2 regions of the Paenibacillus sp. Aloe-11 genome follow, and region 2 is predicted to be linked to the other one. Evidence: predicted binding sites of a transcription regulator. Region 2 holds the regulator's gene; the other holds the start of a gene.

Region 1 (11,131 bases), on a different contig from region 2:
GCGATTTCCTTATCATTCAACCGGATAGTCCGTCCAATTCTATTAGGAAAATCCTTACTGTGACCGACAATAAGCCACTCAGCATGTTTAATCATTCGCTTGATTGCTCCCTTCTCCAGGCATGATTTGAATAAATTCACACAACAGACGGTGTAACGACTTCAAATAAGTTCTTACGCGAATCCGCATTATGGATAATCTTTTTCCATGGGTCTTCAACCTGTTGCAATGCAAATTCAATCCGTTCTATTAAAGCTTTACGATTATCTATATCGTGAACGACAGCCTTCTGAATCTCTTCAAGGCCAGTCCGTTCAACCCATTCCGAAGTACGTTCCAGATATTGGCCTGTTTCACGGTAGAGCTGCATCACGCCTGCCACAATATCAATCAATTCAGCATCCGTCTTCACTTTGCAGAGCGAATCAGCCAACCGCGCTTTGATACCGCCGTTGCCACCGATAAAAATCTCCCAGCCTCCATCATTGCCTACAATTCCGATATCCTTCGTACATGACTCCGCGCAGTTGCGTGGGCATCCATTAACCGCTAATTTGAATTTTGCCGGAAAATCCAGTCTCTCGAATTTCCGTTCCAGCACTTCGCCCATTCCCATTGAGTCCTGTGTGCCAAAACGACAAAATTGCGATCCAACACAGGTTTTAACTGTACGAAGCGATTTTGCGTAAGCATATCCCGACGGCATGTCGAGTTCTTCCCACACCTTAGGCAAATCCTCTTTACGGACACCAATCAAATCCAGCCGTTGGCCGCCTGTCACTTTAACAACCTTAACATTGTATTTAAGAGATACATCAGCTATTTTTTTCAAATCCTCTGGAGTGGTAACACCGCCGTACATTCTTGGCACAACTGTAAACGTTCCATCCTTTTGAATATTCGCGTGCAACCGCTCGTTCACAAACCGGGAATCTTCCTCATTTTCATGCGTATCCGGGTTAATCATTCCCAAATAATAATTCAGTGCCGGGCGGCATTTGGAGCAGCCTTCATCATTCTGCCAGCCTAGTACATTCATCACTTCACGTGTCGTTGTAAGTCCCTTGGTTTTGATCGCTGCAACAATTTCATCCCGGCTCAAGGTTGTGCAGCCACATATTCCTTGCTTGGCAGCACTCTTGAAGCTGTCGCCCAGAACATACTGAAGAATTTGTTCAACGACCGGCTTACACCCTCCGCAGGACCGCGTTGCTCCGGTGCATGCTTTAATTTCGTCGACTGTGGTCAGTCCATTTTCATTGATTGCATCAACAATCGCCTTTTTAGTCACACCATTGCAGCCGCAAACAATTTCATCATCAGCCATCGTCTCAGCGGATAAGGTTTTAGCCCCGTCTTTACTGCATCCGGTACCCATAAGCTGTCCATATATCTCATCTGTCATCAACGTTTGCTGCCGTACATATTTCTGAAGACTGGCAGATTCGCTCACATCTCCGAACAGCACAGTTCCAACAATCTTGTTTTCACGAAGCAGTACTTTTTTGTAAGTGCGCTTCCACTCATCCTTCGCTACGATCACCGTATGCTCAGGAGCAGTTATGAATTCGCCAGCCGAGAAAACATCCACCCCTGAAATTTTGAGCTTGGTGGAAACCACTGATCCCGCATAGCCTTCGGTATCTGCACCTGCCAAATGTTTGGCAATTACACTTCCCTGTTCAAACAGCGGGGCAACCAGACCGTAACAGATCCCGCGGTGCTCAGCACACTCCCCTACAGCATATACATCTGGCATGGAAGTCTTCATCAAATCATCGACTACAATTCCACGGTTCGTTTCTATACCACTTTGCACAGCCACCTGAATGTTAGGCTTGATCCCGACGGCCATAACTAGCAAATCTGCTTCCAGCTCGCTTCCATCCGAGAAGCGCAGTCCCTGTACCCGATCTTGACCGTACACCTCTGCAGTTTGCATTTGCATGGCAAATTTGATTCCCTGGCGTTCCAGTTCTGCTTTCAGCATCGCAGAGGCTTCCCGGTCCAGCTGACGCTCCATCAAATCCTCCATCAAATGAACGACCGTTACGTCCATGCCGAGATTGACCAGACCTTTGGCTGCTTCCAGTCCCAACAGCCCTCCACCAATGACCGCTGCCTTTTTATAGGCTTTCGCCGCCTCAAGCATTGCCGTACAATCGGCGATATCCCGAAAACCGATGACGCCCGGTAATTCTTTTCCCGGAATAGGCAAAATAAACGATTGGGAGCCCGTGGCTATCAAAGCTAGATCGTAATCAATTTCCAGTCCGTCCTCAGTATGAATCCTCTTTCTTTCTCCGTCGATGTTCCGTACCATTTTCCCAGTATATAAAGTAATACCTTGATCCTCGTACCATTGCAAATCGTTCAGTATGATATCCTCAATGGTCTTACTACCCTCCAAAACATAAGAGAGCATAATCCTGTTATAGTTCGGATGTGGCTCACTTCCAAGGACCGTAATTTCATATTTATCCGTTAATTTTAAAATCTGTTCGACCGTATTGATACCAGCCATCCCGTTCCCTATCACAACAAGCTTCTTTTTACTGTTTATCATATACCGGTTTCCTCCATTCATTCGACGACATCTCCTGCGTGCTTATGAATATCTGTCTATGCTTTTATTCTAATATAGTGGAGCACGTTATATGTGATTCAAATCACAATGTGGTTTAAATAATAAAAATTAAGGGTTTTCCCTATTCTCATTCAAGGGATTAAGGTAAATATCTATAATAAACTACCATTAATGGTAATTTATTATGATTTCCGCGAATGCATTTACCTTATCTAAGAGACAGAGCAACATCAAGGCCAAAACGATTTACCGAAGGAAGTAATCGCATAGGGAAAACGGAGAGCACGCAAAGGATATTACCCTACTTCAGTCTTGAGGAGGCCTAAGATGATTCGGCCAAAAAGAAACCACCTCTGGAAAAAGGGAATACCCTTTAACGTGCTCCAGAAGCGGTTTCTCTTTATTTTTATAAATTATTGCACTTGATTTTAACATTTCAATATCTTATCGCTTGACCTCCAACAATGATTCTCCCGTTTGCACCCGGCTGCTGCCCAGCACTTTAATTTCCGCATATTGAGCCGTGTTGGTCACAATAACCGGTGTCGTCAGGTCATAGCCCAATGCTTTAATTTCCTCAATATTGAACTCGACCAGCAGTTGACCTTTTACAACCCGGTCACCTTCTGCGATATGCATTTTAAAATGCTGCCCCTTTAATTTAACAGTGTCCATGCCGATGTGAACAAGGATCTCCGTTCCCCCATCCGATACAAGTCCAATCGCATGGCCTGTGCGGAAGGCATTAGCTATCGTTCCATTGAACGGCGAGAGCAATTTGCCATCCTCAGGTACAATAGCAACGCCTTTCCCCATGGCTCCAGTAGAGAACACTTCATCAGATATCTCGGATAACGGTTTGACAGCACCCGTCAGCGGGCTGGAAATATTCTCGTTCGTCAGCGCAGGAGCTGGGGTTCCAGCTTCTTTCTTCTCTTCATGGACTGCAATCATTTCTTTTTCCATAGAATCATTAAATCCAAAGAAATACGTGGTAATGGCTGTGAATACATAAGCTACTATAATGGCAATTACAAATCCGGCAAATCCTGTGCCGAAGAAAATCGGCAGGGATGCCAAGCCCGGTATACCTGGAGCAATGGCCACGGAACCTGAAGCACCCGTGATCGCCCCAGCGATAGCACCCCCGATAATAGCCCATACGAACGGTTTTTTATAGCGGATACTAATCCCGTAGATGATCGGTTCCGTGATGCCAAACAAACCAGTTATCGCCGCAGGCCCTGCAATCGCTCTTACTTTTGGATTTTTAGTTTTAAGGAATACACCCAGTGCTGCACCTGCTTGGGCAAAGTTAGAAGGTGCCATTAATGGTTTCATGGTATCATAACCGTATACCGCAATGTTATTGTACATAATAGGAATAAACGCCCAGTGTAGTCCCATAACTACCAGCAGCTGCCATCCAGCACCCATAATAACCCCTGCTACAATCGGACTCAAATGATATAAGAAAGTGTAGCCCTTAGCCATTCCCAAGCTCGCATATATTCCAATCGGTCCAACCGCAATCAGAGTCAAGGGAACAATGACCATAAGACAAATAAGTGGCGTTATAAAATTTTTCACGCTATCATGAATAACTCTATTCAGGAATTTCTCCAAAATTGATAGCAACCAAACCGCAATAATCACCGGAATAACCGAGGAAGTATAACTCATAAGAACAACAGGAATATTGAAGAACGTAATATCTGCTTTATCGTTATATAAAGTAATAATATTCGGGTATACCAGAGCTCCCGCTACTGCAAGCGCTACAAACGTATTCGCTCCAAACTTTCTCGAAGAAGTGACTGCAATCGCCAGCGGCAGGAAATAAAAGATACTGTCTGCGGCAGCGAACCAGATCGAATAGACACCACCTGTTTTGGTGAGCCATCCCAGCGAGACGAGCATTAATAAAAGCCCTTTCAAAATCCCGGAAGCCGCCAGTGCCCCCAAAAATGGTGTGAAAATACCGGAAATAATGTCCACCGTTTTGTTGAACCAGTTGCCTTCAGTAACAGCGGATGCATTTGATTTGTCGTTATCTCCAATGCTGCTGATCTTTGTAATGTCTTTATACACATCGCCTACCGTATTGCCGATGACCACTTGATATTGTCCGCCGCTTTCGACCACCGTAATGACGCCGGCAATGTTTTGCGTTTTGCTTTTATCAGCCAGCTCTCTGTTTTTTAGTTTAAACCGCAGCCGAGTGGCGCAATGCACCAAGCTGGAGACATTCTCTTCTCCTCCGACGGACGCCAATATATCTTTTGCCAGCTGTTCATTTGACATGCTGCTCGCTCCTTTAATCCCTTTTGGCATATTTCTACGAAAGTAAACGTTTACATGAATGGTAGTAATCCAAAGACTCTACACGCACTCCAAGGAGTACGAAAAGAATATAGAGTCTTTAAATTACACGGGTCAATCGTTAGCGGCTTCTGCCTACCATTCTTTTGATCGTATGTCTGCGTCCCTTAATGGATAGTGCAAGCTGGTAAACGTTCTCAGGAAGAGGTGTTCCGGCATAGCCACCATCTCCAATAGCATGAATATCCGCCCCTGTTTGCTTCATCATGAGTGCGATCCAGGCAATCGTTTGAATATCAGCACCTTCAACCGAACTGTTCAGGAAAGAAAGAGCAAGCGTTCCGGGTTTATACGAATGGACAAATTCTACACATTGTCTGACATGCTCTACGGTAATGCCATGTCTGGAGCCAGGTGCGGGTAACGTAATAACGTCAGCACCAGAATCGATCAGATCCTTAATAATTTCATTGGAAGGTCTCTCGCTCAGCGGATCACCCAGCACCTTCTCAATGGTTCCGTCTTCCCATTTTCCGGCACAGATCAGGATTTTGTCTCCCAGTGTTTCTTTTGCCAGCTTGGTTGCTTCAATGATCCGTTCAAAGGTTGTACCTGCGGAAGGATTTCCTCCAAGTACGATAAAGTCAGCTCCAATCTCCAAGGCACGCAGGAAGTTCTCCCTGGAAGCTACTCTTCCTTCTTTGGCCTCCACGTACTGCTCTCCCGCTACCTGAGCATCAGGGCTTGGGCATTCAAAATAAATGCCGAGCGGAACTCCAGCCCATTCTTTGACTTGCTTGAGACTATACGGCTTCTCGGCCAGCTTGCCGTGCTTCATTTCACGCAATCCAATATTGGATTCTTCCTTGATCATATCAAAGCCGTTCAGCATAACCATATCTGCGCCGTAGGCAGCCTGGATTTCCGCATTGGTAACACCATCCACCAAACCGGTGTTTATCATTACAAGATGTTGTCCCATAATGACGCGTCCTTCAGAAGCCAGGATAGACTCTTTCAAATCTGCTGCGCTAAATTTCAAAATATCGCTTTTGGTGCTGGCAATTAATCTCTTTACCAATGTAATCTCCTCCATATCATGTATGTTTGTATAAGTGGTTGTTTATCAGCATAAATGCTGTTCCTCGATGTCGGATATCATCTTGATGCGGTCGCCATGACGGCCTCCTTCAAACTCAGCCTCCAGCCATGCTTTCACAATCATTTTCGCCAATTCGCTTCCAACGACACGCGCACCGAATGCAAGAACATTCGTATTGTTGTGCTGCTTGGACAATTGCGCGGAATAAGGCTCGCTGCATACCACGGCCCGGATTCCCTTGACCTTGTTGGCCGAGATGGATATCCCCACGCCTGTGCCACAAATCAGAATACCTGCATCAGCTTGCTTTCCGACTACAGCCTCTGCAACGAGTTTCCCATACTTTGGATAATCGGTTCTTTCTGAAGTTTTCGGTCCGTAGTCCATGACCTCATGACCCAGTTCATTAACATAAGCGGAAATAATCGCTTTAAGCTCTATAGCCACATGGTCGCTTCCAATAGCAATTCTCATGGCTCTATTCCTCCCCAATTTAAATATTTTTCAATCTGTTAACAATGGCTTTGTAAGGCTCATCTTTGCCAAACAAAGTGGAAGTCCCCAAAACGAATCCTTCAACGCCGTAGTGTGCCAATTCGTTGATCTTCTCTTCGGAGATCGCACCGTCTACCACGATTGTGAAATTCAGTCCTTTTTCATGCTTGTATGCTTGTAATGCTTTAATCTTGTCGTTCACGAAGGTTAAATAGGTTTGACCTGCAAAACCGGGATTTACGGTCATGACCAACACATAATCGACCATCCCAAGCAAAGGTTCAACCGAAGCAATGGCTGTTCCCGGATTAAGAGCAATCCCTGCCTTGATCCCCCTGCCAACAATTCGGTCGATTGTGCGCGTCGGGTGCATATCAGTCTCTGGATGAAAGTAAATGATGTCTGCACCCTTATCGGCAAACAAATCAATATAGGCGGAAGGATTATCGATCATCAGATGCACGTCCACTGTTTTTTGAGTTTGTTGGCGGATGTATTCCAAATCCTGAAGTCCCATTCCAAAGTTGGGGACAAATTTACCGTCCATAATATCGATATGATAAATATCCACATTGGCTTCTTCCAGTGCGTTTACTTCGTGTTCCAATGATCTGAAATTAGCGCACATCATGGAAGGACATAATAGCATACTCATTAATAATCACCCTTCTTAAGAAATGGAGTAAACGATTACTCAAACGGCATAATAGAATTTTTCCTTCCCTCAAAATTTATCAGATTGTTTCTTATGCCCTTCGGTTATGAATAAAATCAGGTGGGATAACGTTTACCCAATAAAGACAAGAAAACAGTTCATGGCTTGGATTCATCACTTGTTGCTTGCTTACAACATCATATTGATTTTGGTGTCCGTTTGGGTAAACGATTACATTTAGCATAATTAAAATTATCATTTTCTGATACTGTTGTCAAACCATTTTTTGTTGGAAATTCTACGGGAAAGTATACAGCCTGATAAAGTACACCATCTCACTCTATGAGAGGTAGTATAAAACCTATGCTTACCTCTCCCGTAGCTAATCCAAGAATTCCCATAAACCAACATACAACTAGGTGGTACTACGTTGGATCAACCGTACGGGGACAGAATAATGTTGCTCCCGTTCGATCTTTTCTCCATTCAGCATACGGAGCAGCATATTGCATGCATTATCTGCAAGTGTTTCTTTATCTTGTTCTATTGTAGTCAACGGTGGATTGCAGTATTGGGAAATTGTATCATTATCAAAACCTACTATTTTGACTTCATCCGGAACCTGCACTCCGTATTTCTGTAATGCGAGCAATGCGCCCAAAGCCAACCAGTCATTGGTAGCAAATATACCGTCAAACCGAAGTTTTTTCTCCAAGACGCGCTCAATAGCCGCCTGCGCGGTTTCCAAAGTAGGCCCATCATTTCGAACTGCAACCAAGCGGTCCTCTGATGGGTACAGTCCGTGCTTTTGCAGAGCATCTTTATACCCGTACAGACGCTCATTAACAGAGGAGAGATTGTTTTGCTTGGTCAGCAGTAAAATTTCCTTGCAGCCTTTGTTAATCAGCTCCTCTGTCGCCAAAAATCCACCCTCATAATGATTGGACTCGATAAAAGCCACATTCGTATTAATCTTCGGCCGACGGTCAATACATACAATCGGAATGGGCCGTTTAAGCAATTCCGCGGAAAGCTCCTCCTGTCCCGAAATACAGACCAGACCATCTACCATTTTTCCATCCAGAGTTTTCAGATACTCTCGTTCCTTCTCTGCATCTTTAGCAGTATTACATATAATGGTAGAGTATCCTTGTTTAAAAAAGAAGCTTTCCACTTTTTGTACAATGACTGAAAAAAATTCATTATTAATATCCGGCACCAAAACGCCAATCGTCTGCGATTTACTCATTCTCAGGCTTTTGGCGATACTATTGGTCTCATATTGGTACTTTTGGATAACTTCATTAACCTTCTGTCGCGTTTCCTCAGAGAAGCGGCCATTCTCGTTAATCACACGGGAAACCGTTGCTACAGAAACCCCACTCAATCTGGCAATATCTTTTATTGATATTTGATTTTTGTTCATAATTTCCCTCGAATAATCATATTGAGTAATCGTTTTCCTATTTGGAGATTAGCATAGTCTTAATATTGATGTCAACTTACACAATAGCATAGAACGAGGTTTTCGCAAAAATATGTGGAGACGGCAAATCATCATTCCGTTTCATGAGTAAATAATTCCTTTACAAGGAATACTTTATGGACAACCTGTTTATTCTACGGGGAAATGAATTGAATTGAATGGTTTGGGGGGCATCATCATGTGGTCCAAAATAGTACCTTTTATTCCAAGCTGGGTTACATTATTTCAAGCCGGCCTCGCGTTAATTTTCCCATTAGGGATTTATTATATAAACAATTCAATTTATTCACTTGTGGGCAGTAAGGGTGCAATTTCCAAGCATCCTCCTGACCGTTCATCTGCCAATAAAGATCACAAAACGCATGCTGATCAGCAGCAGGAACCAGACTCCAAAATTACAGGGGATTATGATACTGACTTGAAATTGATCCAAGCAGCTATAGGCGAGAATAGTGATGTGCATTTTCGTGAGTTCATGGTGAAAAAATTTCATGCACGGTCCGTGTTAATCTTCATCGAAGGCATGCAGGATGAAGAGCTTATGAACAAGCAAGTATTGCAGGTCTTAATGTTTGAGGGCCAACAGGAACAGCCGGAACGTATAAGCAAATCTTTTATAAAAGAAAGCTTGATGCCACTTACGCAAATTAGTGAAGTTACCGATATGGAGGAACTGCACGAGTCTATCCTTTTAGGCAATACCGCACTATTGATTGAAGGAATGAAGGAAGCACTGCTGGTGGGGTCCCCTAACGGCTCTGTTCGATCCGTGAATGAACCAACCTCTGAAGCATTACTTCGTGGTCCCAGAATTGGCTTTACGGAAGTATTAAGTGAAAACACTTCGATGCTTCGACGTCAAGGCTTAAATAAAAGTTTGGAATTGAAGAAATTCCAAGTCGGAAGCAGAATCAAAAAAGACCTGGTTATCGCGTACATTAAGGATATTGTGAATCCGGATCTTCTAGAAGAAGTGAACCACAGAATTTCAAAAATAGACATGGATTTTTTGGCTGAATCCGGTTATGTAGAACAACTTATTGAAGACAATTACTTAAGTCCTTTCCAGCAGGTTCACAACACAGAGCGACCCGACCGTGTCATTAATGCGTTGCTGGAAGGAAGAATAGCCATTCTGCTGGACGGGACTCCTTTTGCACTTATTGTCCCGGTGACCTTCAGTATGCTGCTTCAATCTCCCGAAGACTATTATGAGCGCTGGATTCCGGGGTCACTTTTACGTTTGCTGCGATTTTTCGGAGCTTTCATAGCACTGATGGGTCCTGCTTTGTATATCTCTTTTATATCGTTTCATCCCGGTTTGATTCCGACCAAGCTGGTTATTAGCATTATTCAAACTCGTCAAGGAGTCCCTTTTCCATCCGTCATAGAAGTCATGATTCTGGAAATTTCGATCGAAATCCTAAGGGAAGCCGGCATACGATTGCCTAAGCCTGTTGGTCCTGCGATGGGCATTGTCGGAGGTTTGGTCATTGGCGACGCTGCTGTAAATGCGGGCATTGTCAGCCCATTCCTGGTCATTGTGGTTTCAGTTACTGCTATTTCTTCGTTTTCGATACCGTCATACAGTGCGGGCATCAGCTTGCGCCTTTTACGTTTCGTCGGAATGCTCTTTGCAGCAGTTCTGGGCATGTTCGGTACCATTTTGTTCTTCCTGTTAATTTGTATCCATATGACGAAATTGAAAAGCTTTGGCGTACCGTATGTGACTCCCTTCTCCCCCATGCGTACAAGCGATTGGAAGGATGTATACATCCGGGCTCCTTTATCTAAGATGAAACGAAGACCTATTATGATGAAAACTCAGCAAAGCAAGCGCAAATCATAGTACCCTGAGGATGGAGGAATTATGGTGTTTACACGCTCTGATGATAAGATCACAACCAAGCAGGCCGCCGTTTTCCTGACCAATACGGTGCTCGGGGCAGGGATTTTGACACTGCCAAGAGGTGTGACTAAAACAGTACAGACGCCTGATGGGTGGCTTTCTGTCCTGATCGGCGGATGTATTGTCATATTAGTGGTCTTGGTGATGGTGAAATTAAGTCAACAGTTTCCCGAAAACACCGTATATCAATACTCCAGGAGAATCGTAGGAACTATTCCAGGAGGATGTTTAAGTATGTTATTAATTATATACTTTCTCATCATCGCTGGCTTTGAGATACGTGTATTAGCGGAAGTGACGTTGTTTTATCTGCTCGAAGGGACACCGATCTGGGCGATTGTCATTCCATTCATCTGGACGGGATGTTATCTGGTTTTTGGAGGCATTAATCCTATCGCGCGGCTATACCAGATTGTACTTCCGATCAGTCTTTTCTTTCTGCTTCTCTGTTTTTTCCTTAGCCTGAGAATATTTGAAATTGACCATCTTCGTCCCGTATTGAGTAACGGGATTCTTCCTGTAATCAAGGGACTAAAATCTACTGTCCTTGTTTTCACTGGATGTGAAGTAATCAT
Region 2 (19,136 bases):
TGCTCAGCGGAGCCGAATAATTCTATAATCGCAAGAAAAGCTTCCGCTAAGCGCATTCTGACTTCCGTGAAAGTACGTCGGTAGACGTTTTTCTTATAAGCTTGGATATGATATAGTCTTGGTAGGATGGAGCCTGCAAGGGCATCTGTCGTATGAACGGAGGATGAAGGACGTGTCATTGTCTTATTGGTGGAGCCGGTCGTTCCTGACGAGCCGGCCTTTTTTATGGCTGCTATTCTGGTGTAATCTGGTTGGAACCGTGTATGGGTACATATGGTATAAAGGACAGCTGGAATATACGCTAAACTATCATCCGCTGTGGCAAATTGTATTCGTGCCTGACAGTCCTACAGCCAGCCTGTTTTTTACGATCTCTATCGCATTTCTGCTTTATCCTCCACGATTCAAGAACTTGAAGGTGATTCGTCAGGTTATGGAAGCGTTGGCTATCGTTACGAGTGTAAAATACGGCATCTGGGCCTCGGCTATTATTTTTTGGGGTGTCGCCCAGGGTGGACATATGGTATGGCAGGATTGGATGCTGGTGGCTTCTCATACGGCCATGGCCGTCGAAGCACTGCTATTCGTGCGTTTTTTTACCTGCAAATGGATTGCTTTAGGTTTGGCCGCTATGTGGACACTGTTAAACGATACGATGGATTATACTTTTGGCATTTATCCGTACCTTCCGAAGACGCTAACGAATGATGTACCGCAAGTGCGTGCGTTTACCTATATGCTGACGCTTTTCAGTATCGTAGCAGCATGGCTGGCTATGCTGGCGCGCAATCAAAAGGCATCGTCTCATCGAGATACAGCTTGAGTCGTAGCTGACTTCATCCGATTCACCTAATGCCAGTTCTAGTCCCGGTAACCTTGCCATACAGTAAGGTGAGGAGGGATGTCCCATGATTTGGGGTCAGGTGTTTCGTGTTACGTTCCGTGTTGCTTTGGGTGTTGTATTATCTATGGTTCTGCTGTCCGTCTGCGTCCCTCCAGGTATAGCAGAAGCACGTGATCAGCCAGAGCCTGTACAATCAAAATCCGTAGGCAATGCAAATGGAATTCAGAAACTGGATCAAGCTGCTGCGATACTGTATCGGGATGTAATGGACGGAAATATTGAAAAAGCGCGCGCGGATGTAGGCGAGGTGAGCCGATGGTTTAGCACTGGTCAGGTACAGGCAGCGCTATCTGTAGAGGCCATTCATGCTTTATCCGGCAGCATTCTTGAGGTACAGCAGGCTACACAGTCCGTACAAGCTTCGCCAGATGAGTGGGTGAAGGCAGCGGCCAATTTGCGGCTTGCGACAGATGCGCTTGCACATCCGCGCCAGCCTTTATGGCAGCAGTATTATAAAATTTTAAAAGAAGATGTCAGCGGCCTGAACACCCAATTTGCAAAAGGGAATATGAAGGGTTTCGCAGCAGGGGCTGCGGTGCTGGAGGATCACTATGAAACGATTCGTACAGCAGCATTGATTGACGGCAAGACAAGCGAGGTCGTACGGACGGATTCATGGATTTCCTACGTCAAAGGATTGGGAGATCAGCAAAATGTAGATGCCTCAGCGATTAGGGGGGCATTGGAGCAGGGCAACCCTACGTTGAATGCCCTGTTTGGACGTGAAAAAGATGCCACAGCACTGGCGCCATTTATCCCGCGTGAAAGCGAGCGCCGAGCAGAATTGGCAATCGGGATGGTGGTTCTGCTGGCGCTGACGTATGTAGGTTACCGCAAATATAGAACCGGGTTCTTCGGATAACGCTGAGCAGCTGAACAGTACGAACTATTCGAAGCGTCGCAGTTTTAGCCATTAATCCATTTTGAATACGTTAGTTCTCGCCCGGTTTTCCGGGCTATTCCTCTTTGAAGCCCTCTCCATGCACATCATGTACATCCTGGATGATGATAAATGCTCGTGGATCGACTGACTTCACAATCTGATGCAAACGCCGTATTTCCTGTCGTGACACGACGCAGTAGGCAACATGCTTCGCCTGCTTGGAAAATGCACCTACAGCGGGAATAATCGTAACTCCCCGATCCATATCTTTTGTAATCATATCGGCAATATCCATCGTATGGTCACTGATAATCATAAAAGCTCTGGCTGAATAAGCCCCCTCCTGTATAAAATCAATCATCTTGGACGCGATAAACACGGCGACTAGCGTATAGAGAATTTTTTCTTTTGGTATGTAAAGTAATGAGGCACCGATAATGACAATATCAATGACCAGCAGAATCCGTCCCATACTCCAGCCAAATTTTCGATTTAAAATACGAGCGATAATATCCGAGCCGCCAGTGGTGCCGCCAAAGCGGAATACTATACCTAACCCTGCCCCGAGTGTAACCCCCGCATATAATGAAGAAAGTATAAAATCGTGTTCGGTCTGAAATGTCCCCATCCATCCGAAATGAATCATTTTTTCAAACAGCCACAGAAAAAAAGTGAGCGACCCGATACCTACGCCTGTATAAATAATCTGCATGCCGCCAAGCATTTTCCATCCGATTAAAAATAAAGGAATGTTCAGGAGTAAGGTGGAGAGGGAAGGTGAAATGGAAAAAGCATAATTCAGCAACAGGGTAATCCCTGTAATGCCGCCTTCCATCAGCTTGCTGGGTATAATGAAATACAGCAGACCGAATGCATAGATGGCCGTGCCGAGCAGAATGGGTAAAATCATTTTAAGCTGTTCCATGATTTTGGATATCTTCATGTAATCCCTCGCATTAACAGTTTGGTGATGAACGATTTCATGTATTTAGGGTGAACTGTAGATCCTTATGTTTAGTATACCTTTTTATGGTAGCTTTAAAAGACTAATGATTACAGGCTGGAGGCGCAAGTTCAATTTAAAAAATATTTGTTTTAAAATGTGCTTTACGATAACATATGAATAAACCTGCACATAGGGGGATTGTATGCTTCATGGAAAAATCGTTAGATGAGATTCAACGTGAGGTAGATCAGTATATATCTCAATTCAAGGAAGGGTATTTCAGCCCTTTGGCGATGTTGGCCAGGATGTCCGAGGAAGTCGGGGAACTGGCGAGGGAAGTGAATCATTCCTTTGGCGAGAAGCCGAAAAAAACGGATGAGGCCGACAATTCCATTGAACTGGAGTTGGGGGACATTTTGTTTATCACGGTTTGCTTTGCGAATTCGCTGGGTATAAATTTGACCGAGGCTCATGACAAGGTCATGCATAAATTTAATACACGTGACGCGAATCGCTGGACCAAAAAGGACACCGATTAGGCGTTTTGTACATATGCTGTACCAAACCGGTTACCCGGAGGTGCAGTGTCATGAAGGCGGAGGAATACGTTCAGAAAGCTTATCAATGCATTTTGCAGAACGATTTTGAGCAGGCCGTGGAATGGTTTGAACAAGCGATTTCAGCCCAGCCTGATCATGCGGAGTATTATTTCCGGTGTTCGGTTACCTATGCCCGCAGTGGACGTTTGGAGCAGGCGCTCACTTACGCAGAGCACGCGGTTCGTCTGGCTCCACACCAGGATGAATATGTGCTTCATCTGCACGCGCAGCAAGCCAGGCAACTTACGGAGAAGGCCAGAAAGATGCTGGATGTCGACAAAACTACACCACAGCTGCATCGAGATGCAATCTTGCTGCTGGAACAGGCGATTGCCCTTGATCCGCTATGCGGTGATGCTTTTATGCTACTCGCGTTGATTTATGACGAAATGAATGAATATAAGCTGGCTGTGCAGGCTGCTCGCGAAGCGGTTGCCTTGTTTCCTCACAATGTACAGCTTGCCAATCTCATGAAGAAGTTATGCCAGCAGATGAATGAACAAATCTAGCATAAATTGATGCATAAGGAGTTGTAGGGATATGTCAGAGCCAATAAAAGTAGCTGTCGTAGGAGCAGCAGGGCGTATGGGCCGTGAGGTTGTTAAGTTGGTTCTTCAGGATGAGGAACTACAGCTTGTGGCCGCAGTGAACAGAAACCACGCCGGCAGTGATGCCGGCCTTCTCGTCGGACTGCCGGAAGCGGGCATCGCTATTGTGGAGGATGTGGAGCAGGCTTTGCTGGATAGCAGGCCCGATGTCATGGTCGATTTTACGGGGCCGCGTTTTGCGTACGCACATACCGCGCTTGCGATCAAGCATGGAGTTCGTCCGGTTATCGGAACTACAGGGTTTACACCCGAACAGATTGATGAACTGGACAAGCAGTGCCGGGAACAGCATATTGGTGGTCTGATTGCGCCTAACTTTTCCATTGGAGTCATCTTGATGATGCGGTTTGCGGCTCAGGCGGCGAAATACTACCCGCATTTGGAAATTATCGAATATCACGGTGACCAAAAATTGGACGCGCCCTCGGGAACGGCCATTAAAACGGCAGAACTGATTGCGGAGCAGCGCCAGGAGCTGCGACAGGGCAACCCGGAAGAGGAGGAATTACTGGAAGGATCACGTGGCGGCTACTATCAGGGCTTTCGTATCCACAGTGTCCGGCTTCCCGGCGTATTTGCGCAGCAGGAAGTGATATTCGGAGGCTTTGGAGAATCCCTTAAAATCCGTCAGGATTCTTATGAGCGGGCAAGCTATATGCCTGGTGTTAAAATCGGTATTCAAAAGGTCATGGAGCAGCCAGGACTTGTATACGGGTTTGAGCATTACATTGATTAAGAAAAATGCGAATGAATTGATGAACGGAAATATAGAATGAGGCAGGAGGAATTTCGAATGTTAAAGATTGCATTTATAGCGCATGATCGTAAAAAAGATGAAATGGTTAACTTTATAACAGCCTATGAGCATGTGTTCACAGAACATCAATTGTATTCAACAGGTACGACAGGTCTGCGCATTATGGAGCAAACGAAGCTTCAAATTCACCGTTTCATGTCAGGGCCGCTTGGGGGAGACCAGCAAATTGGGGCCTTGGTTGCGCAAAACGAAATGGATATGATTATATTCTTGCGTGACCCGTTAATGGCACAGCCGCATGAGCCGGATATTAGCGCGCTGCTGCGTCTGTGTGACGTGCAGGGGATTCCTCTCGCAACCAATGTTGCAACAGCTGAGATACTGGTTAAAGCGCTGGATCGCGGTGATTTTGCGTGGCGTGAGCTGGTACATAAATATAAACCGGGTATTGGCGAGCTGGGTGATATAAAATGACGCTGGATATACTGATTTTTGGAGCACATGCCGACGATGCTGAGATTGGCATGGGAGGCACGATTGCCAAGCATACAGCTGCTGGTTTCAAGGTGGGCGTGTGCGATTTGACAAGAGCTGAAATGTCCTCGAATGGGGATGTGGATACTCGTATGGCAGAGGCTGAGCAGGCATCGAAAGCGCTGGGGCTTGCCGTACGTACGAATCTCGGACTGCCTGACCGTGGATTATATGTGACACCTGAGCATGTAGCTGCAGTTACAGCAGAGATCAGGCGTCATGCTCCGAAAGTCGTATTTGCTCCGTATTGGGAGGATCGGCACCCCGATCATGTGATGTGCAGCAAGCTGGTGGAAGAAGCAGTGTTTAACGCCAAGCTACGACGCTTTATGCCGGAAAAACCTGCGGTGCTGGTGGAGCAATTATATTTTTATTTTATTAATGACATCGGCAGAACGGACCTGATCGTGGACATCACTGAGCACTATGAAGCCAAGGAGCAATCGCTGTTAAGCTATGCTTCGCAATTTCAGGCTGCACCGGGCAAGGACACGGTAGCTACGCCGTTAAATCAGGGCTATGTGGAGCGCGTGAAAGCCCGGGATTCTCTGCTCGGTCAGCGCAAGCTGATTCCATATGCAGAGGGCTTTGCGTCCAAAACACCTCATCTGGTTAAGCTATTCACATAAGGATTTATAAATTTCTTGACATATGAATGCACAGAATCCAACGTAAAACGGACAGAGATGTGCACTGTATTTGGATCACTATTATTAAAAGTCATTACTGATGAACGGAAGGGGGGCAGCTTAACTTGAATGACAAATTGAAAATTGGAATTACCTGTTATCCATCGCTGGGTGGCTCCGGCGTAGTAGCGACAGAACTGGGCAAGTTGCTGGCCGAGAAGGGGCATGAGGTTCATTTTATTGCCAACAGCATTCCGTTCAGATTAGGCGGGGCATTCCAAAAAAATATATTCTATCATGAGGTTGAGGTTAACGATTATTATGTGTTCAGATACCCGCCTTATGATTTGTCGTTGGCGACAAAAATGGCTCAGGTTGCACAAATGAAGAATTTGGATGTACTTCATGTTCATTATGCCGTACCACATGCGGTATGCGCTTATTTGGCCAAGGAAATGGTCGGCGATCACCTCAAGGTGGTGACCACGCTGCACGGTACGGACATTACGGTGCTGGCGCAGGATGAATCGTTGAAGGACCTGATTCGACTGGCGATTAACAAAAGCGACGCTGTGACCGCAGTATCCAAGGATTTGATTCGTGAGACGATAGATGCCCTGGAGATTACACGGCCCATTGACTTGACCTACAACTTTGTCGACAAACGGGTGTATTATCCAAGGGATGCGGCTTCGCTGCGGAGAGATTTTGCCCAGCCGGATGAAAAGATCATGATGCATATTTCCAATTTCCGCCCTGTCAAACGGGTGGCAGACGTATTGGATATATTTGCACGAGTACAGGAAAAAGTACCTTCGAAGCTGCTGCTGGTCGGGGAAGGGCCGGAGCTTCCTAAAATCCGCTGTAAAATCGAAGAATTAGGCTTACAGGATAAGGTATTCTTTTTGGGTAAGCAGGATGAGATTGCACAGGTTATTTCCATGGCGGATGTGCTGTTGCTTCCTTCGGAAAAAGAAAGCTTTGGGCTGGTTGCATTGGAAGCCATGGCTTGCGGGGTGCCAACCGTTGGCTCTCAGGCAGGAGGCATACCTGAACTTGTTGTACATGGAAGTACGGGATATCTTGCTGAAATTGGCAACACCGAGGCGATGGCTGAATATGCAGTCGAGCTGTTATCCGATGAAGTGATGGCAGAGCGTTTCCGTGAAGCCTGTCTGACACGTGCTCGCACTGTTTTCTGTGATAAGCTGATTAGCCGTCAATACGAAGAAATATATTACCGTGTGTTGGGACGCGAGGTGCCGGAGCTTAAACCGATCTGCGTTTAAGGAGGCGGACTCGCGTCCGTTTTTTTATTGAATATTTGCAAAGGGGGAAACCCTGTGAAGACAAATACCTGGCAATATGCGGATCAAGAGATGGCTCTTCATGGCAAAGAGGTCATACATACACTTACGACAGCAGGCCACGAGGCCTACTGGGTTGGCGGCTGTGTACGGGATGAACTATTAGGCCGCGCTATTCATGACATGGACCTGACCACTTCGGCTGAACCGGAACAGGTCATAGCCCTGTTCCCTCATGTCATTCCGACAGGAATTCAGCATGGGACGGTTACGGTCATGCAGGGCGGTCATGCATTCGAGGTAACCACATTTCGTACGGAGAGCGGCTACGCTGATCACCGCCGCCCAACGGAAGTTGCTTTTGTGAAGGAGATCCGGGAGGATCTGATGCGCCGTGATTTTACCATGAACGCGATCGCGATGGATGAATATGGAGAGCGAGTGGACCCGTTTGGAGGAGAAGCCGATTTGCGAGCTGCTCTTGTCCGTTGTGTGGGGCGAGCCGAGGAACGGTTTGAGGAGGACGGATTGCGGATGCTGCGCTGCATCCGTTTTGCCTCTGTTTTCCGTTTCCGCATCGCTTTCAACACCTGGAAAGGGATGATTCGACGTAGAGAAGGACTTCGATATATAGCGATGGAACGCGTGCGAGTCGAACTGGAAAAGATGCTGTCCGGACCGGACCCGCTACGCGGTCTGGACATGCTGAGCCGGAGCGGATTGCTGGCCTGTACAAAGGTGTCGGTTCCCTGGGAGCAATGTGAAGGGGACGCGCTTGGCGGGATCGTGCAGCTACCGGATGAACTGCGTTGGGGCCTGCTTTTGTTGTCTTGCAGACTGACCTCAGAGGCGGCGGACGAGCTGCTGAGAGCCTGGACCTTCTCCAACGCTGTACGTCTGCGACTGGTTCATCTGCTGGAATGGGAGACCGAGCTAGTCAGCCGTGCTGTTGCAATAGCTGGTGACTCCGATTCTGAAAAACATGACGACAGCCGCGATGAGGCACTCCGCCGCAACTGGATTCAACTATTAATTAAGCTGGGACGGGATACCGCTTCAGACTGGCTTGAGGTTTATCAAGTACTGCCTGCTTCATTTCGTGGATTATCGCTGGAGGCAGATCAGCATGTGGCACGGATGGCAGAATTGGCCAATTCATGGACAAAGCAAGCTGCAGTGATTCGTATTAAGGATTTAAACATTACAGGAAATATACTGGTTCAAGCGATGAATCGACGGGGTGGGCCTTGGCTGGGACAGACGATGGAATGGCTTTTACTGGCTGCCGCCTGCGGAGATATACCGAATGAAACAGAAGCATTGCTTCAGGAAGCGAAACGGGTGACGAAACAGGTGACAGAACAGGTGATAAGTAATGAATAATCATGAAAGATTGTTAGGCATACTGGAGGAGGGGGCATCCGATTATGTATCGGGTGAGGAAATCAGCCGCCGCCTCTCGGTCAGCCGTACGGCCATATGGAAGCAGATTAACAAGCTGCGTGAGCTGGGCTACACCATTGAAGCCTCCTCGCGTCGTGGCTACCGATTGGTGTCCCATCCAGACCGACTGGAGGTTTCCAAGCTGGCACGTGCATTGAATACCGAATCGTTCGGCCAACGTATCGTTATTCTGGATTCGACGGTCTCCACTCAGCAGGATGCCATGCGTTTGGCAGAAGAGGGGGCGCCGGAGGGGACAGTAGTGCTGGCGGAGGAGCAAACGGCAGGACGGGGACGTTTGGGTCGGAAGTGGTTTTCACCTCGTGGCAAAGGCGTCTGGATGAGCATTGTGCAGCGTCCCACCCAGCCCCTAGGCTTTACTCCCCAGCTGACACTGCTTACAGGTGTGGCGGTGTGCAGGGCCATTCGTCGGCTGACGGGTGTGGAGGCAGGCATCAAGTGGCCCAATGATCTGCTTATTCATGGCCGCAAAGTGTCCGGTATTTTGCTGGAATCCGCAACCGAGGATCAACGGGTCCGCTATTGTATTGCCGGCATCGGCATTGATGTGAATTTGAATACGGATGATTATCCTGAAGAATTAACTCAGTTGGGAACATCCTTGAAAATAGAAGCAGGGCGTGAAATTGACCGCACTGAATTGATTGCTGCGGTGCTGGAAGAGATGGAGCAGCTATGCAGGTTGTATGCGGAGCAGGGTTTCCAGCCGATAGCCATGCTGTGGGAGGCTTTATCGGTAACGATAAACCGCAGCGTACGAGCTCATACCGGACAAGGAATAGTGGTGGAAGGTATAGCCGTTGGTCTGGACCCATCAGGGGCACTAGTGGTAGAAACGGATCAGGGAGAGCGAATTCAGGTCATTTCAGGCGATATACAATTGTAAGAGCGAATATAGCTGTGAATAGCGCCCGGAATCGCTATGTTCCCTGTGCAAAACTTCACGTGAAAAATGGGATGTTTTTTGTTATACTGTGCAGGAGGCGGCATCGGACGGTCCGAGCTGCACTCCAAGGGCACATGCTCTACTTTAGCAAGTTTGTAAAACCATCATAACTTCATTTGAAGGTTACGTTGGATTCTGCTCTGAGCCGAACAGGACCGAGACAGAAGGGACGATCTCAAAATGAGTGTCTTTTTTGGCTGTTCGGACCTTTTAATGACGCACATATGCAGGCGTTCATAAAAGGTTATTTTTTGTGCCAAAAAAAAGATGGAAGGGAGCCATTCGCAATGGCGGGAAAACAAGCACTGAATATTGTGAAAATGAAAAAAATGAAGCAGGAGGGCATTCCGCTCAGTATGCTGACCGCGTATGATTATCCATCGGCTAAAATAGCCGAGGAGGCGGGAATAGACATGATTCTAGTGGGTGATTCACTGGGTAATGTGGTTCTTGGTTACGATTCGACCATTCCCGTAACTTTGGACGATATCGTGTACCACTCCCGGGCGGTAGCAAGAGGCGCGGAGCATACATTTATCGTAGCGGACATGCCTTTTATGACATACCACAGCAGCGTATCGGAAAGCCTTCAGGGCATCCGCCGTCTGATGCAGGAAGGACATGTGCATGCTGTCAAATTGGAAGGCGGAGCGGAAATTTCCGATGTCGTAAAAGCGACTGTTCGGGCAGGTGTACCTGTACTGGGACATATCGGTCTTACACCACAGGCAGTCAATCAGATTGGCGGCTATCGCATTCAAGGTAAGGACGAAGCAGACGCACGTCGGTTGATGGAGGATGCCAAGGCACTGGAGCAGGCGGGAGCCTTTGGCATTGTACTGGAACTGGTGACTGAGGAAGTCGCAACTGCCATTTCCAAAGAACTATCCATTCCGACCATTGGCATTGGCGCTGGACGCGGATGCGACGGCCAGGTGCTGGTCTACCACGATCTGATTCAATATGCATCGCCTTATTACAGCAAGCGCTTTGTCAAAACCTATGCCAATGTAGGCGGCTTGATCCGCAGCAGTATTGAGCAATATGTGAGCGATGTGAAGGGACGGGCCTTTCCGGCTGAAGAGCATGTGTTCAGTGCGGATGACCGTGTCGTGGAAGCTCTGTACGGTAAGGCTAAAGGACAGACACAGGAACAAGCTAAGGAAAAGGTGGAATCCCGGTCATGATCATCGTAAGAGAAGTGGCCGAGCTGCGACAGGCTATCGCTGAACGTCGCCAGCTTGGCGCAAATGGAGCAAAAGTGGTAAATGATTCTGCCTCTGTGCAGCAGCAGCATAAAGTCGGCTTTGTGCCGACGATGGGATATTTGCATGAAGGCCATGCGAGCTTGATGCAAAAGGCGCGTGAAATGTCAGATACAGTGGTGCTCAGCATTTTCGTCAACCCGATTCAATTTGGACCTAATGAAGATCTGGACAGCTATCCTCGGGATGAAGCACGTGACCTGGAGGTAGCACGGCGTGAGGGCGTGGATATTGTGTTTTTGCCAACTGTAGCAGAAATGTATCCACAGCCAACCCGAACCAAGATTCACGTATCCGCCTTGACCGAACGCTTGTGCGGCGCTTCACGTCCAGGACACTTTGATGGTGTGACGACAGTGGTAGCGAAGCTGTTTAACATGGTCAATCCTGATCTGGCCTTCTTTGGTATGAAGGACGCGCAGCAGGTTGCTGTGCTCCAGCAGATGGTGACCGATCTCAATATGAATGTGACGATTATACCTTGCCCTATCGTTAGAGAGGCTGACGGTTTGGCGCTGAGCTCGCGCAATGTGTATTTGAGTGCAGAGCAGCGGGAGCAGGCACTGGTGCTGTCCCGGTCACTGCGCAAGGTGCGTGAAGTGAGCGAGGATGTTGTCCGAAATACGTTTACGATTCGTCAGATACACCAAATGGTGGAGTCCACCATTACTTCCTCGCCTTTGGCGGACATTGACTACATTGAAATATTAACTTTTCCCGGCTTGGAGCCAATTCTTCCTGAGCAGCGGCTAAGTGATGTTGAAGAGGACATCATTGTAGCGCTGGCTGTGAAATTTGGGAACACCCGACTGATTGACAATATAAGATTACAGAAAGCGGAGGTGCTTTCCCATGTTTAGAACGATGATGAAATCGAAAATTCACCGGGCGACGGTGACTGAAGCCAATCTTAATTATGTGGGGAGTATTACGATTGATGAGGATTTGATGGAGACATCCGATCTGCTGGAAAATGAAAAGGTTCAAATTGTGAATAATAACAATGGAGCGCGGCTGGAAACCTATGTTATCCCTGGACCGCGTGGCAGCGGCGTGATCTGCCTCAACGGTGCGGCAGCGCGTCTGGTGCAGCCTGGTGATACGGTCATTATTATTTCCTACGCTTCGATGTCAAATGAGGAGGCAAAAACATACAAACCGACTGTAGTATTCGTGGATGAGCATAATAAACCAGCTCAGACGGCGAATAAGGAAGTACACGCTACGATCATGTAATGAATGGGAGTGCGGATGAAACCCGCCCTTTAGGCGAAAAATGTGAGTGTACTAATCCATCTTTCGTAAGGGCGGGATGCACATGTTCCAGCATGTATTCGCAGAAATGAACAGCATGTTAGATGATATCGTGAAGCATTACCCATCAGCCCAAGGCTCGCGCAAACAGGAGCTGCTGCAGCATTGGAGCTTGCTGCGGAAAATGAGTGACAGAATTATGGATGAATGGCTGGCCTTTGAGGAAAAAATGGTTTGCCTGCGAGCGGCCGGTTTTTCCGCAGAGTCCGATATGTCTGACACGGAGCTAACTGGAAAGGAACAGCCTGAAAAAGAGCTGCCTGCCTATAATCGGGGACAAGGATATTATCAACTGCTTATGTACCCTGAGGCAATTCAACAGTTCGAGCAGGTATTACAGCATTTTCCGAACAGCTGGCAAAGTCGTATGTATTTAGGAATGGCGTATTTTCAACTGGAGGATACAGCGCAGGCTGTACGCCATTTTGAGCAGGTGCTTGACCTGACTGAGCAGCCGACACTCAAGGCGGCCATCTATAACGCGCTTGGCTGTCTGATGGCCAAACAGGCTGACGTAGCGGCTGCGCAAAAATGTTTTGCTCTCGCGCACCAGCTTGATCCTGCGATGCCCGAGCCCTTGCACAATATGGAAGCCTGTTTGTTCGGTACCGAAATGCTTCGCTACGACAGCTCGATGATGACCTGGATGTAGCTGTTGTCAGACACCGGGTAAGACGATGCATGCCCACCTTCCCAGGCGGCGTGTGCATCGTCTTTTTTGGCTGTCTTAATTTCCAAAAAGGCGATCTTCTGATATGCTGTTATACAGAGTTATTATTTTTTGTATGTGTCAAAAGAAAGGATTAAGCCCGAATGAAATTTGCGGTATTGGATTTTGAAACGACAGGCACCCAGTCCGCGGATGACATCATTCAAGTCGGACTTGCAATTATAGATCATGATAACAGCATTTCCCGTGTTTACGGTTCTTATGTGAACCCTGGCAGACCCATTCCGCCTTTTATTACGGGGTTGACCGGAATTACAGACGATGACGTCAAGGATGCTCCTGCACTTGAAGAGATGATGATGGAGCTTGTCCCTTTGCTGGATGATGTTGTCCTGGTCGGTCATAATGTGGCATTTGATTTTAATTTTTTGCAAAACGCTTTAGATCGGTGCGGATACCTGCCGTTTAGCGGCAGAATTTTGGATACGATGGATTTTCTGAAAATCATGTTTCCATCGCTCTCCTCCTATCAACTCGGATTTGTTTCTTCTGAGTTCGGGCTGGCTCATGATCGCCCCCATCAAGCAGACAGTGACGCGCTGGCTACGGCTGAGGTGTTCTTAAAGTGTCTGGCTGAGCTTCAAGCGTTGCCTTTAATCACGATACAGCGGCTCAGCGATTTGTTTGCAGAGGAAGACAGTGATCTTGGCTGGTTTCTTGACGGGGTGCGTGAAGAGAAAGAGCTTGATCCCATTCAGGATTTGGATGGGCATCAGTTTTATCGTCAGCTTGCACTGAAGGTGGAGGATTGGACAGAGCTGGCAGCTCCGCGCAGAGAAGATGATCCGAATCCGCTGTCGGGTGTTTCCTTTGAGGAATACATGGATGATGTGCGAAATCAATTGCGTTCATCCTTGAGCCAATACGAGGAGCGCGAAGCGCAGGTACAAATGATAGAGGATGTAAATCAGGCGCTGAGTGAAGACAAGCATTTGTTGATCGAGGCAGGTACAGGGACAGGCAAGTCCCTCGGTTATTTGCTTCCATCACTGTATCACAGTGTAAAATATGGACAGCGGGTTACGGTAAGTACGCATACCATCAATCTGCAGGAGCAGTTGCGCGAGCGCGATATTCCGATGCTGACGAAGGTGATTCCGTTTCCGTTCCGGGCTGCCATTTTTAAGGGTCGGGGGCATTATTTGTGTCTGCGCAAGTTTGAACATAAAATAAACAGAAGAGACTTCGCAACACCAAAGGAAGATTTAATAACGGCGGCTCAGATGATCGTCTGGCTGACGCTGACAGAAACCGGTGATGATGAAGAACTGAATCTGAGCAATCGTGGCGGAGATTTTTGGGAAACGGTAGCAAGTGATTCCGAGTCCTGTCTTGGCCGCTCCTGCCCGTGGTTCCGCAAATGCTTTTATCATCGTGCGCGTCATGAGGCGGGAATATCGGATGTGGTTATTACGAATCATTCCAAGCTGTTTACGGATGTCAAGGCAAGCCATCAGCTGTTGCCAAGCTACGAGCATCTGGTCATTGATGAAGCACACCATCTGGAGGAGGTCGCTGGCAAGCATCTGGGCATGCATATGAAATATTTCACACTCGTTCATACGTTGACCAGACTGTTCAAAGACAGCAAGAATGGACAGCTGCCTTCATTGCGTCAGCAGTTGGTGAAGTCTGGACATGAGAAGTCGGCAGATTGGGCTTCAATCATCGACCAGCTATATCCGCTTGTGCTGGAGGTCAAGGAAACATGGGATTTGCTGAGCGACAAGCTATTTGGTATGCTGCCGGAGCGAAGTGATGCGACACCGGGTGAAACAGGACAATTTTCTTCTCGTCTCAAGCCGTCGGCCAAGCCTGCCAAGTGGGATCAAGCGTCTGCGCTGGAAAATCAGTTAAATGTCACACTAAGCGAAATTTTGCGCAAGGGTGACAAGCTCATGCTGGACGTAAAGGAAGAATATGATGATTATGCGGCTGACAGCCTTATTACGGATATTACAGGACTGCTCAAGGATTTAGCCGGAATCAAGGAGAATTTGCGTCTCTTTATACGTCTTGATGATGAGACGACCGTCTACTGGCTTGAAGCGAGTGGGCAATTCCGCAGTAAATCATTGCAATTTTATGCAGTGCCTGTAGATGTGAGCCGCCAGCTGAAAGAAATGTTTTTTGACAAAAAAAGAAGCATTATTCTGACCTCAGCTACTTTGTCGGTGGATAAATCGTTTCAGTACATGACCGATCAGCTCGGTTTGCAGGAAGCTGCAGATGAGGGACGGCTGATGACTTCGCAGCTCCCGTCACCCTTTAACTACAGGGATCAGGTGCTGCTGGTCATTCCCCGCGATTTCCCGAGTGTAAAGGGCAGTGTAGGAGATGCGCATTTTGTTAATATGCTTGTCAGCTCGCTAGGCGCGACTGCACAGGCGACCCGGGGGAGAATGCTCGTTCTGTTTACCTCTTACCGTATGCTCCGGCAAGTGTATGAGCCGCTCAAAGAGGCATTGTCTTCCAGCGACATCACTGTGCTGGGACAGGGTGTAGACAGTGGGAGCCGCAGCAAGCTCACCCGGCGTTTTCAGGAGGCCAAGGCTTCTGTATTGCTGGGAACCAGCAGCTTCTGGGAGGGTGTTGATATTCCAGGCGAGGCGCTGACGTGTTTGGCCATCGTCCGTCTGCCGTTTCAACCGCCGAATCACCCGTTGCTGGAGGCGAAAAGCGAGCTGCTGCAGCAGCAGAAGAAAAATCCATTTATGAAGCTGTCTGTTCCACAGGCAGTCATTCGCTTTAAACAGGGGTTCGGGCGTTTGGTACGTACAGCGAGCGACCACGGGGTCGTCATCGTTTACGATACACGTGTCATCGAATCCTATTACGGAAAGCACTTTTTGTACTCATTACCGGGACCAAAAATGGAGCATATGCCGACGGAGCAAATGGTGCCCCGCATCTCTGAATGGCTCCAATCCGCCCCGGAGACTGAGGCATAACGGACGGACATGAGACATGTCCGTTACAATTAGGGGGAGCAAGTATGAAATCAGAAAAAATTTCTGAGGCAGTTGTACGGAGGTTGCCCGTATATCTACGCTATCTGAATGCACTGAACAAAAGGGAAGTGGCTACGGTTTCTTCCCAGGATCTGGGGCAAAGGCTGAATTTGAATCCGGCCCAAATCCGCAAGGATCTCGCATACTTTGGAGATTTTGGCCGAAAGGGTATCGGCTATGATGTGACTTATCTGATTGAAAAAATACGTCATATCCTAAAAATTGACCAGCAAATCAACGTTGCATTGGTCGGAGCAGGTAATCTGGGGCAAGCCCTCTCGAATTATAATGCTTACTTAAAAGACAATATGAAAATTGTAGCCGTATTTGATGCTGTTCCTGAGAAGACCGGAACGATGATCAATACGCTGGTCGTTCAGCCAATGGATCAATTGGAGGCGACTGTGAAAGAAAAAAATATTCGGATCGGGATTATTACTGTACCGGATTTCGAAGCGCAACACGTGGCCGACAAGCTGATTGAGTGTGGTATTGAAGCGATCCTGAACTTTGCACCGATCATTCTGAAAACCCCGGACAACATCCGGGTACATACCACAGATTTTACAACCGATTTGCTAAGCCTCGCTTATTATTTAGAGGATGGAAAGGAAGAATCGCAAGATGACAGTGAATAAATGGATGATTAAAAACGGCTCCTTTGCCGTAAACGGACCTGAAGCCGGGGTAATCCATGGCTATATGATTGTGGAGGATAGCCGGATTACTTACATTGGCGAGACTTTGCCTGCAGGAGAGGAAGATACAGAAGCATTTGACGGCAAAGGCTTGCTCTTTTTACCAGGTCTGATTAATACGCATGGTCATGCGGCGATGTCACTGCTGCGTGGGTATGGCGATGATTTGGCACTTCAAGTATGGCTTCAGGAGAAAATGTGGCCGATGGAAGCCAAATTTACAGCTTCAGATGTATACTGGGGTACTTCCTTGTCTGTGCTGGAAATGCTGAAAGGCGGTACGACGACCTTCCTGGACATGTACGATCATATGGATGAGGTGGCTCGTGTAGCTGAAGAGTCAGGCATTCGTGCGAGTCTGATGCGTGGAGCGATTGGATTATGCTCAGAGGAGGAGCAGCGAATCAAGCTGGCTGAGGCTGTGACTTTTGCACGTAACTGGCATGGCAAGGCGGATGGTCGCATTACAACAATGATGTCTCCACATGCGCCATACACATGTCCGCCTGCATTTATCGAAAAATTTGTACAGGCTGCGCATGATTTGAATTTACCGCTGCACACCCACATGTCCGAGACTATTGCCGAAGTTGAGCAAAACGTACGTGATTATGGCTTGCGTCCAGTTGCACATTTGGATAAGCTCGGCTTTTTCTCCCGTCCTTCGCTTGTTGCCCATGCCGTTCATTTGAACGACGAGGAAATAGCCTTGCTGGCTGAACGTGGTGTAGCGGTTTCCCATAATCCGGGCAGCAACCTGAAGCTGGCAAGTGGTGTAGCAAGAGTGCCTGAGCTGCTGCGTGCAGGGGTTACCGTTTCGCTCGGTACGGATGGTCCTGCCAGCAATAATAATCTGGATATGTTTGAGGAAATGCGTCTGGCTGCTCTCATTCATAAGGGAGTATCCGGTGATCCTACGGCAGTTCCTGCGAATGAAGCACTGCGTCTGGCAACCGAGTACGGCGCGAAGTCGATTGGTTTAAATGAGGTGGGAGTGCTGGCAGCAGGCAACAAGGCTGACTTTATCGCGTTGGATCTGAATCAGGCGCATTTCCTGCCGCGTACGGACCTTATTTCCCATGCTGTATACTCTGCAAGTGCCAAGGATGTGGCCCATGTGTGGGTAGACGGTCGTCAGGTCGTGAAAAACGGTGAGTGCCTGACGATGGACGAGGAACGCATCAAACATGAGGCACAAGCCGCCTTTGAAGGGCTGCTGTCGCGCTAATTCAGGTGTCACATCCCCTTAGAGAGGAAGCACAGGTTTTGAAAAATAAGAAAAAATGGATAGCGGTCGCTATTTTGGCCGTGATACTGATCCTGGTCAGCATGTTCTGGTATTATTCTTATGTTACGCAAGACCAGGTGGCCGAGAGGAATGCCGCTATCATAAAGGCCAAGCAATCGGGTGGTCTGGTCAGCACGACTCGTACATGGAAGTCAGTATGGAGTCAGATATATTGGGTAGTTCAAGGGAAAAATGCCCAAAATGAAAATATAATGGTGTGGGTTCCCTTTCAAAAAATGGAGGGACAGCCTAATGTACCTGCCGCAGATAATAGTGGTGTCCATACCGAGCTATTGAAAAACGGAGTCGACGAGGAGAAAATGACGGCAATTATTGAGCAGCAGCTTCCAGATGCAGAGATCGTGAGCCTCCAGCCAAGTGTGTTCAATGGCGAATATGTGTGGCAGCTGTTTTACAATGATGGAAGCCATCATAACTATACCTTTTACCGTTTCTCAGATGGGGGATCGACAGGGGTAAAGTATACATTGCCTAATTACTAGAGTGATGTTGAGGTGGGGATTGGTGGTTTTGGAGTGTTGGGAGCGCCAGGAGAGCTTGGGAGCGCTGCGCAGTCCATTTGATCTTACGATCGCTATTGCTACGGGATTCTTTATTATATTAAATATTTCAAGGGTAAGAATCCCATAGCAAAGGCGAACGCTTCGCTTCTTCAGATTCAAATGGCCCACTCCGCTGGCTGACCGCCATGAAGTCACTCCAAACACCAGGGAGTTGAGGGTAGGGGGTGTTACGGACGCCGGGCTGCGCTTGTCTCCGTTTTGAGCTTTACATCTGTCAATCTTGTTCCCGGATTTTTAACTTTTAAACTCAGTTTATATAGCTTGGAATGATTGAAAGCTAAGAAAAAAACGTAAATGCGATTTAAATCGTATTTACGTTTTTTAGTTTTTATGTTTGATTAGTATGTATCATGGAATGACAGCGATGGGAAGCACCATCTTGCCTGCGAGTGGCTCCACATGTATCTTTCAAGCTTGCTTGAATTTCCCTTAAAGAGTCTAAATATGAAGTCTATTACATATATCATAATAATTTTTTCCTAAAAATGGTTTAATCATAGATGCGGACTAACGTAACCCATAATTTTGTGGCTATGTTATCATGACTACTTATTCACCAAAGGAGATTCATGAACATGGGAAAAATGGATGGGAAAGTTGCATTGGTAACAGGTGGAGGTCAAGGGATTGGGCGGGCTATCGCTTTACGTCTGAGTCAAGATGGCTTCG

The links. The regulator Rex, encoded in region 2, represses fermentation and respiration genes when NADH is low (regulators of the CRP and FNR family bind a similar motif). The targets are predictions, from matches to a motif close to TTGTGAAATATTTCACAA.
Region 1: a site for Rex is predicted at 2,658-2,675, ahead of nirB (nitrite reductase large subunit NirB). Genes of this name have one in related genera too.

What each region holds. Positions count from the first base shown of each region.
Region 1 covers NZ_JH601042.1:66,327-77,457, reverse strand. The annotation lists gene nirD (nitrite reductase small subunit NirD) at 1-95, opposite strand, end outside; gene nirB (nitrite reductase large subunit NirB) at 137-2,566, opposite strand; gene WG8_RS02165 (beta-glucoside-specific PTS transporter subunit IIABC) at 3,032-4,891, opposite strand; gene WG8_RS02160 (DUF7916 family protein) at 5,031-5,990, opposite strand; gene rpiB (ribose 5-phosphate isomerase B) at 6,036-6,485, opposite strand; gene rpe (ribulose-phosphate 3-epimerase) at 6,505-7,161, opposite strand; gene WG8_RS02145 (LacI family DNA-binding transcriptional regulator) at 7,577-8,587, opposite strand; gene WG8_RS02140 (spore germination protein) at 8,826-10,496, shown strand; gene WG8_RS02135 (GerAB/ArcD/ProY family transporter) at 10,521-11,131, shown strand, end outside.
Region 2 covers NZ_JH601056.1:52,744-71,879, reverse strand. The annotation lists gene WG8_RS13750 (DUF1405 domain-containing protein) at 173-823, shown strand; gene WG8_RS13745 (sporulation protein YpjB) at 909-1,766, shown strand; gene WG8_RS13740 (YitT family protein) at 1,861-2,730, opposite strand; gene WG8_RS13735 (nucleotide pyrophosphohydrolase) at 2,943-3,272, shown strand; gene WG8_RS13730 (tetratricopeptide repeat protein) at 3,323-3,841, shown strand; gene dapB (4-hydroxy-tetrahydrodipicolinate reductase) at 3,873-4,676, shown strand; gene mgsA (methylglyoxal synthase) at 4,734-5,171, shown strand; gene bshB1 (bacillithiol biosynthesis deacetylase BshB1) at 5,168-5,860, shown strand; gene bshA (N-acetyl-alpha-D-glucosaminyl L-malate synthase BshA) at 5,986-7,149, shown strand; gene WG8_RS13705 (CCA tRNA nucleotidyltransferase) at 7,204-8,550, shown strand; gene WG8_RS13700 (biotin--[acetyl-CoA-carboxylase] ligase) at 8,543-9,517, shown strand; gene panB (3-methyl-2-oxobutanoate hydroxymethyltransferase) at 9,865-10,764, shown strand; gene panC (pantoate--beta-alanine ligase) at 10,761-11,702, shown strand; gene panD (aspartate 1-decarboxylase) at 11,695-12,078, shown strand; gene WG8_RS13680 (tetratricopeptide repeat protein) at 12,161-12,808, shown strand; gene dinG (ATP-dependent DNA helicase DinG) at 12,970-15,837, shown strand; gene WG8_RS13670 (redox-sensing transcriptional repressor Rex) at 15,882-16,535, shown strand; gene WG8_RS13665 (amidohydrolase) at 16,522-17,823, shown strand; gene WG8_RS13660 (cell wall elongation regulator TseB-like domain-containing protein) at 17,862-18,386, shown strand; gene WG8_RS13655 ((S)-acetoin forming diacetyl reductase) at 19,043-19,136, shown strand, end outside.